One region of the Pseudomonas sp. KH_050 genome, then DNA from elsewhere that is predicted to be linked to it. Evidence: predicted binding sites of a transcription regulator. Region 1 holds the regulator's gene; the other holds the start of a gene.
What was found. The regulator FliA, encoded in region 1, starts transcription of late flagellar genes. The targets are predictions, from matches to a motif close to CTAAAGTTTNNNNNNNNNNNGCCGNTAA.
Positions count from the first base shown of each region.

Region 1 (4,422 bases):
TGCCCAGGAACAACTCAAGACCCTGGGCCGTATCCTCAATGTTCCAGTGGTCCACCTTGACCCGGGTCAGTCCCTGGCCCAGGCCCTCGATCCGCTGCTGCGCAAGCGTGTGGTGTTGATCGATACCGCCGGCCTTCAGGCCAGCGACCCGGCGTTGCGCATGCAACTGGAAAGCCTGGCCGGGCGCGGGATCAAGTCAAAAAATTATCTGGTACTGGCAACCACCAGCCAGAAACAGGTTCTAACCGCTGCTTATCACAGTTACAAACGTTGCGGGCTGGCCGGCTGCATCCTGACTAAACTGGATGAAACCGCGAGTCTGGGCGACGTGTTGAGCCTGGCGATCAGTCACCAGTTACCGGTTGCCTATCTGGCCGATGGGCCACGGATCCCGGATGATCTGCATTTGCCACGACGCCATCAATTGGTCAGTCGCGCGGTGAGTGTGCAGATGCAGGAAGAACCCAGCGAAGAAGCCATGGCTGATATGTTCGCTGATCTCTATCACAGCCCGACCAAGCGGGTCGGCTGAGGTAATCATGAATAGATTGCAGTGTACCTACATCGATGGTCTGCCATGCATTGTTCCAGTGGGAACGCGCAGCCAGTTATGTGGCCTCCGTCTAAGCAAGACAAGGTAAAGAAAGAACATGGGCAGCATGCATCCCGTACAGGTTATCGCGGTGACCGGCGGCAAAGGTGGCGTCGGGAAGACTAACGTGTCAGTGAACTTGTCCCTGGCTCTAGCGGAGCTCGGCCGGCGCGTCATGCTGCTGGACGCCGATCTGGGGCTGGCGAACGTCGACGTTTTGTTGGGGCTGACACCCAAACGTACTCTGGCCGATGTGGTCGAGGGGCGCTGTGAGCTGCGCGATGTGCTGCTGCAGGGCCCCGGCGGAATCCGCATCGTCCCGGCGGCCTCCGGCACGCAGAGCATGGTGCACCTGAGCCCGGCGCAGCATGCCGGGCTGATCCAGGCGTTCAGTGATATCGGCGACAACCTCGACGTGCTGGTGATCGACACCGCCGCCGGGATTGGTGAGTCGGTGGTGAGTTTCGTGCGCGCGGCCCAGGAAGTATTGCTGGTGGTCTGCGACGAACCGACGTCGATCACCGACGCTTACGCACTGATCAAATTGCTCAATCGCGATTACGGCATGAACCGCTTCCGGGTGCTCGCCAACATGGCGCAGAGCCCCCAGGAAGGGCGCAACCTGTTCGCCAAGTTGACCAAGGTCACTGATCGCTTTCTCGACGTGGCCTTACAATACGTCGGTGCGGTGCCTTACGACGAGTGTGTGCGCAAGGCGGTGCAAAAGCAGCGTGCAGTCTATGAGGCGTTCCCGCGTTCCAAGTGCTCGCTGGCATTCAAGGCCATCGCGCAGAAGGTCGATACCTGGCCGTTGCCGGCCAATCCGCGCGGGCACCTGGAATTCTTCGTCGAGCGGCTGGTGCATCAAACGGCAGGACCGGTGCTATGACAGCCAGCGGCTACAACCTTTACAAATCCTCGGCGCGTGACAGTCAGTGCGAACTGATCGAGCGTCATGCGCCATTGGTCAAGCGGATTGCCTACCACTTGCTGGCGCGTCTGCCGGCCAGTGTGCAGGTCGAGGATCTGATCCAGGCCGGGATGATCGGCCTGCTCGAGGTCTCGACCAAATACGACGCCAGCAAGGGTGCGAGTTTCGAAACCTATGCCGGTATCCGTATTCGTGGGGCGATGCTCGATGAGGTGCGTAAAGGTGACTGGGCGCCGCGTTCGGTTCACCGCAATACCCGGATGGTCAGTGATGCCATTCGCTCAATTGAAGCTAAAACCGGTCGTGACGCTAAAGATCACGAAGTTGCGGCCGAACTCCAATTGAGTCTCGACGATTATTACGGGATTTTGAACGACACCTTGGGCAGCCGGCTGTTCAGTTTCGACGATCTGTTGCAGGACGGCGAGCATGAAGGGCTGCACGAGGATGGCGCGAGTGCTCATCTCGAGCCGTCGCGTGACCTGGAAGATGAGCGTTTCCAGGCTGCGTTGGCGGACGCGATTGCCAATTTGCCGGAGCGTGAGCGACTGGTCTTGGCGCTGTACTACGACGAAGAGCTGAACCTCAAGGAAATCGGTGAGGTCCTGGGGGTCAGCGAATCGCGGGTCAGCCAGTTACACAGCCAGTGCGCGGCCCGCTTGCGGGGGCGTTTGGGGGAGTGGCGAGCGCGCTGACAGGCAGTGTGGGGACACTGCGAACGAGGCTGGTACGGCGTTTTTGCGCACCGGTCACGGCCTGTTGTGCTCCATGCAGCCGCTGAGTGTTACGCCGAAATGATTGAGTGGCGTGTCCAGGTGCTGGGCGCGTTTAAGACTGCTTGGAGGTCGAATTGGACAAGAACATGAAAATCCTCATCGTTGATGACTTCTCAACGATGCGGCGGATCATTAAAAACCTGTTGCGTGACCTTGGGTTCACCAACACGGTCGAGGCGGATGACGGTACTACCGCGATTCCGGTCCTCAACAGCGGGAGCATCGACTTTCTGGTAACGGACTGGAACATGCCGGGCATGACCGGTATCGACCTGCTGCGCCACGTGCGTGCCGATGAAAAACTCAAGCACCTGCCGGTGTTGATGGTCACGGCCGAAGCCAAGCGTGAGCAAATCATCGAGGCCGCTCAGGCCGGAGTGAATGGCTACGTGGTCAAACCCTTCACGGCCCAGGCGTTAAAAGAAAAGATTGAAAAAATCTTCGAACGCATCGGTTGACCGAAATTGTCACGGGGGGAGCTATGGAGCATTACGAAACATCACAGGGCGATTTTGAATCGACCCTGAAAAAACACGCCCGCGAACTGGTCGACAGCCTTGAGAAAGGTCAGTTCGGCGACGCTGTGCAACTGATCCATGAGCTCAACCAGACCCGTGATCGTGGCCTGTACCAGGAAGTCGGCAAGCTCACTCGCGAACTGCATAGTGCGATCGTCAATTTTCAGATTGACCCGAACATGCCGCAAGCCAAGGAAGTGTCACAGATCACGGATGCCACTGAGCGCCTGTCCTATGTGGTCAGGCTGACCGAGGCTGCGGCCAACCGCACCATGGATCTGGTCGAGAACAGCACGCCGCTGGTCAACGGCCTGAGCAATGACGCCCAGGCCTTGAGTGCCGACTGGGGACGTTTCATGCGCCGCGAAATCGGTGCCGAAGAGTTCCGCGAGCTGGCCCGGCGGGTTGACGGTTTCCTCACGCGCAGCGAGCAACAGAATCGTATCGTCTCGGGCAATCTCAACGACATCCTGCTGGCGCAGGATTACCAGGACCTTACCGGTCAGGTGATCAAGCGCGTGACCCAGTTGGTCACGGAAGTCGAAAGCAATCTGCTCAAACTGGTGCTGATGGCCAGTCAGGTCGACCGTTTTGCCGGCATTGAACATGACCGTGAATCGATCCTTGCGCAAAAAGATCCAGAAAAACATCTGTCTCAGGGTGAAGGTCCGCAGATTCATGCCGATAAACGAGAAGACGTTGTGTCCGGTCAGGACGATGTCGACGATTTGCTTTCCAGCCTTGGATTTTAGGCCGACCTAGTAGGAGCACCCATTAATGAGCTTCGGCGCCGATGAAGAGATCCTTCAGGATTTCCTGGTTGAGGCCGGCGAGATTCTTGAGCAACTGTCCGAACAGCTGGTCGAGCTTGAAAGCCGACCCGATGATGCGGATTTGCTCAATGCAATCTTTCGCGGTTTTCACACTGTAAAAGGGGGCGCCGGCTTCCTCCAGCTCCATGAACTGGTGGAGTGCTGTCACATCGCCGAGAACGTCTTCGACATCCTGCGCAAGGGTGAGCGACGGGTCGACTCGGAATTGATGGACGTGGTTCTGGAAGCGCTGGATGCGGTGAACGGCATGTTCACCGAAGTCCGCGAGCGCACTGCGGTCACCGCCGCAACGCCGGAGTTGTTGGCGGCTTTGGCGCGTCTGGCCGAGCCTGCTACAGCCGAGACTGCAGCGGCGGTTGAAGTCAGTGCCGAACCCGTTGCCGAGAGCGATTCGGGCGACGTCACTGATAACGAATTCGAACTGCTGCTCGACTCGCTCAATGCGGTGAAGGCCCAGGCCGAGGCACCCGCGGCGGCGCCGGTAGCGTCGGGCAGCGATGAAATCACCGATGCCGAGTTCGAGTCGTTGCTCGATCAGCTGCACGGCAAGGGGCAGTTCGCGGTCGACGCACTCGCCGCACCGGCCGAGCCTGCAGCGCCAGTAGCCCCAGCGGCCAGCAACGAAATTACCGACGACGAATTCGAAGCGCTGCTCGACCAGTTGCACGGCAAAGGCAACTTCGCAGTCGAGGCCCTGGAATCGGCCATCGCTGCGGTACCGGCTCCGGCCGCGCCAAGCGCTGTAGCGGCGGGCAGTGATCTGATTTCCGAT
Region 1 covers NZ_CM174478.1:4,638,146-4,642,567, reverse strand. Annotated here, with positions in the region: gene flhF (flagellar biosynthesis GTPase FlhF) at 1-532, shown strand, start outside; gene fleN (flagellar synthesis regulator FleN) at 651-1,481, shown strand; gene fliA (RNA polymerase sigma factor FliA) at 1,478-2,218, shown strand; gene AC3IUA_RS21080 (chemotaxis response regulator CheY) at 2,386-2,757, shown strand; gene AC3IUA_RS21075 (protein phosphatase CheZ) at 2,781-3,569, shown strand; gene AC3IUA_RS21070 (chemotaxis protein CheA) at 3,595-4,422, shown strand, end outside.

Region 2 (4,422 bases), 2.5 Mb from region 1:
CAATCCGGCGCCGAAACTGCTGGAATGCTGGCGGGAGGTTTATGCCCGGGTGCGGCGTCATGTCGCTGGGCGCCTGGCCATCGGCGGCAAGTCCATGGGCGGGCGCATGGCGAGTTTACTGGCGGACGAATTGAAGGCGGATGCGCTGGTATGCCTGGGGTATCCGTTCTATGCGGTGGGTAAACCCGAGAAGCCGCGAGTGGCGCATCTGGCCGAACTCAAGACCCCGACCTTGATCGTGCAGGGCGAGCGGGATGCGTTGGGGAATCGTGCAGCGGTAGAAGGATATGAATTGGCGCCGAGTATCGAGGTGTATTGGCTGGTGGCGGCTGATCATGATTTGAAGCCATTGAAGGCATCGAGTTTTACCCATGAGCAGCATTTGACGTCGACGGCCAATAGGGTGTCCGGATTTCTCCTGTGAGATCCCGCATCGCGAGCAGCCATCGCAGATCAAGATCAAAAGATCGCAGGCTGCGCCAGCTCCTACGCCGACCGGGTGCACCCGCCATGGGGTGGGTTTACACAAACCCCCCGTAGGAGCTGCCGAAGGCTGCGATCTTTTGATCCTGATCTTCGGCGGTCTTCAAATCGTCAAAAGATCGCAGGCTGCGCCAGCTCCTACGCCGACCGGGTACACCCGCAATATCTGGGTGAATGTCGAACCCTCGGCTGCACGCACACGAATTTCACGGATTCACCCAATCCCCCGGGTAGGAGCTGCCGAAGGCTGCGATCTTTTGATCTTGCTTCTGGCAATCTCCAGAACCGTCAAAAGATCGCAGGCTGCGCCAGCTCCTACGCCAACCGGGTGCACCCGCAATATCCGGGTGAATGTCGAACCCTCGGCTGCGCGCACACGAATTTCACGGATTCACCCCATCCCCCGGGTAGGAGCTGCCGAAGGCTGCGATCTTTTGATCCTGGAGGATGCCCACAAAAAAACCGGAAGTTTAACGTTCCGGTTTTTTCTATTAACACCTGACCACCCTGTTACCGATTAAACCGCTCCACCAACGAATACTGGGTATTCGACGTGCGCGTCAGTTCTTCGCTCAGCAGTGCAGAGCTTTGTGCCTGTTCCGAAGTCTGATCGGCCAACAGCGCAATGGTGCTGATGTTGCGGCTGATTTCTTCGGCCACTGCGCTTTGCTCTTCGGTGGCGGCGGCGATCTGGGTGGTCATGTCGGTGATGTGGGCCACCGCTTCGCTGATCCCCACCAGGGCCTGGTCGGCCTCGAGTACCCGGGCGACGCCTTCTTCGGCCTGGCGATGGCCGGCGTCCATGGTTTGCACGGCGGTGCTCGCGGTCTGTTGCAGCTTGGCGATCAGGCTGTGGATCTGCCCGGTCGACTCGCTGGTGCGTTGCGCCAGTTGCCGCACTTCATCGGCGACCACCGCAAAGCCGCGGCCCATTTCGCCGGCGCGGGCGGCTTCAATAGCCGCGTTCAGCGCCAGCAGGTTGGTCTGGTCGGCGATGCCTTTGATCACATCGACCACGCCGCCGATTTCGTTGCTGTCCTTGGCCAGTTGAGTCACGGTGTCGCCGGTTTCACCGACCACCACCGACAGGCGCTGGATGGCTTCGCGGGTTTCGCCGGCAATGTCGCGACCGCGACTGGTCAGGCGGTTGGCTTCCTGAGTGGCGTCGGCGGTGCGCTGTACGTGGCTGGCAACTTCCTGGGTGGTGGCCGCCATCTGGTTGACGGCGGTCGCCACTTGCTCGGTCTCGACCCGCTGGCGCTCAAGCCCGGAAGAGCTCTTGTGCGCCAGAGCATCGGATTGCCGTGCCTGGTCGTTCAGGTGCTCGGCAGTGTCCTGCAGCCGGGTCAGGCAGGTTTTCAGGCGGGCTTCCTGGCTGAGGATCGACATCTCCAGGCGTGCCTGGGCACCGCGGCTGTCGGTGTACATCTGGGCGATCAGCGGGTCCGAGGTGGTCTGTTCGGCCAGGCGCAGCAAGCGCTTGAGGCCGCGCTGCTGCCAGCTCAGGCCGATCAGGCCCAACGGCACCGAAAGCCCCGCCGCGAGGGCGAAGCCCCAGTGCGAGTCGAGCCAGATACCAATCAGGAAGCCCAGCTGGCTGACCAGAATGAACGGCAACCAGTCTTGCAGCACCGGCAGCCATTTGTCGCTCTGCGGGACCGCCGACTTGCCCTGGTTGATGCGTTGGTAGAGCGCTTCGGCGCGGCGGATCTGTTCGGCGCTGGGTTTGACCCGTACCGATTCGTAACCGACTACCTGTTTGCCATCGAAAACCGGTGTGACATAAGCGTTGACCCAATAGTGGTCACCGCTTTTGCAGCGATTCTTCACAATGCCCATCCATGGCAAGCCTTGCTTCAGCGTACTCCACATGTGAGTGAACACTGCGGCCGGGACGTCAGGGTGGCGTACCAGGTTATGCGGCGCGCGGACCAGTTCCTCGCGGGTAAAGCCACTGATTTCAACGAACGCATCGTTGCAGTAGGTGATCACGCCTTTAGCATCGGTAGTGGAAATCAACCGTTGCTGAGTGGGGAAGGTGCGTTCACGCTGGGTAATGGGCTGGTTGTTACGCATGTTTTTATCAATCCGCAAGGTTTTGTTAGGTTGTCGGCAGTGACAGGGTTTTATTGAGAATATTTTTCAGTCGTCGCCGGGGGGAGCGCGCGCTGAAGTGCACGGGGAACTTGCAGCTCGCCGGGTAAAACGCCGCTGGGGCGATCATGCACTGTGTGCGGCTGATTAGATTGATCAATATTTGATCGCTCGCTGTTCAGCGAGTATATAGAGGCAACCTCGGCACTGAGTTGGACTCAATCAGTGCTTGCATTTTTCGCCGCGTTTGCACCTCGCGAAATTCCACGACCCGGACATCGTGAGAAGGCCGGTTTTGTCCAGCTCCACGGCTTTTCAGGGTTCCCCTTTACGGGCTTGACAGCGTATGATTGCGTCAATCAAATCAATACTATAGACCCTGAAAACAGCAGGTGGGTATTTTTGCGGGTCTGAAGAAATATTGTTTGTCCAGTGTTTATTAGAATCATCAGAGTCAAAACTTATTAAATGTAGATAACTTTCCCAGCCATCGGGTCAATGGATGTTGACTGTCGTTCAGCCATCATACGAAGTGATGGTCTTATCGCCGGGAATTTAAAAAGGGTGGATTTAGCAATGCACAAGAAAGTTGCAATTATAGGGGCTTCGTTCCGTTTTCCAGGCTCCACTTCTGCAACTTTTTGGCCGGATTTGCTGGCGGGGCGAAATTTCATTACCGAGGTGGATTTTTCTCGTTGGTCCAAAGACGAGTTCTTGCACCCGGACAAAGCCCATCCCGCGACTTCCTATACCTTCGCCTCGGGCTCCCTGGGTGACATCTCCACCTTCGACGCCGGCTTTTTCAATATTTCTCCCCGTGAAGCGGCGGTCATGGATCCGCAGCAGCGCCTGCTGCTGGAACTGGGCTGGGAGGCGTTCGAGAACGCCGGGGTCAAACCCTCGAGCATGCGCGGCAGCGACTGCGGGGTGTACCTGGGGATCGCCAGCACCGATTACGCCTATCGCCTCGCCCACGACCTGGGCACGATTGAAGCGGCTACCGCCACCGGCAGTACCTTAAGCATCGCGGCCAATCGCCTGTCGTTTTATTACGATCTGCAAGGCCCGAGCATGGCCATCGATACGGCCTGTTCTTCTTCGCTGATTGCCTTCCACCAAGCGTGCCAGGCGATTCAGAATGGCGACATCGACCAGGCGATTACCGGCGGCATCAGCCTTCATCTGCACCCGTTCGGCTTCCTGATCTTTTCCAAGGCCTCGATGCTCTCGCGCACCGGGCAATGCCACGTGTTCGACGAGTCCGCCGACGGTTACGTCCGCTCCGAAGGGGCCGGGCTGTTCTTCCTCAAGGATTACGACAAGGCAATCGCCGACGGTAACCAGATCCTCGCCGTGGTTGCCGGCAGCGCGGCCAACACCGACGGCCGAAAGTCCAGCCTGACGGTGCCGAGCGCCGATGCGCAGATTGCCCTGATGACCCAGGCCTATGCCACGGCAGGCATTGCCCCGACCGACATCGATTACCTCGAAGCCCACGGCACCGGTACCCCGGTCGGCGACCCGATCGAAAGCCGGGCCATCGGCGAAGCCCTGGGCCAGCAGCGCCCGGCGGATCAACCACTGCTGATCGGCTCGATCAAAAGCAACATCGGTCACCTGGAGGCGGCCTCCGGGGTCGCCGGTCTGATGAAGGCGCTGTTCTGCGTGATTGAACGCAAGGTCCCCGCGACCATCGGCATCAACAAGCTGAATCCGAAGATCCCGTTTGCCGAGCTCAATCTCAGCGTGGTCACCGAGACTCAAGCGCTCAAGCCGAGTGGCAAGCTGGTGGTCGGGGTCAACTCCTTCGGTTTCGGCGGGGCCAACGCCCACGTCATCCTGCAG
Region 2 covers NZ_CM174478.1:2,169,641-2,174,062, forward strand. Annotated here, with positions in the region: gene AC3IUA_RS10000 (alpha/beta family hydrolase) at 1-424, shown strand, start outside; gene AC3IUA_RS10005 (methyl-accepting chemotaxis protein) at 994-2,559, opposite strand; gene AC3IUA_RS10010 (SDR family NAD(P)-dependent oxidoreductase) at 3,154-4,422, shown strand, end outside.
Region 2: AC3IUA_RS10005 (methyl-accepting chemotaxis protein) is a predicted target of FliA. The motif match lies at 2,590-2,617, and genes of this name have one in related genera.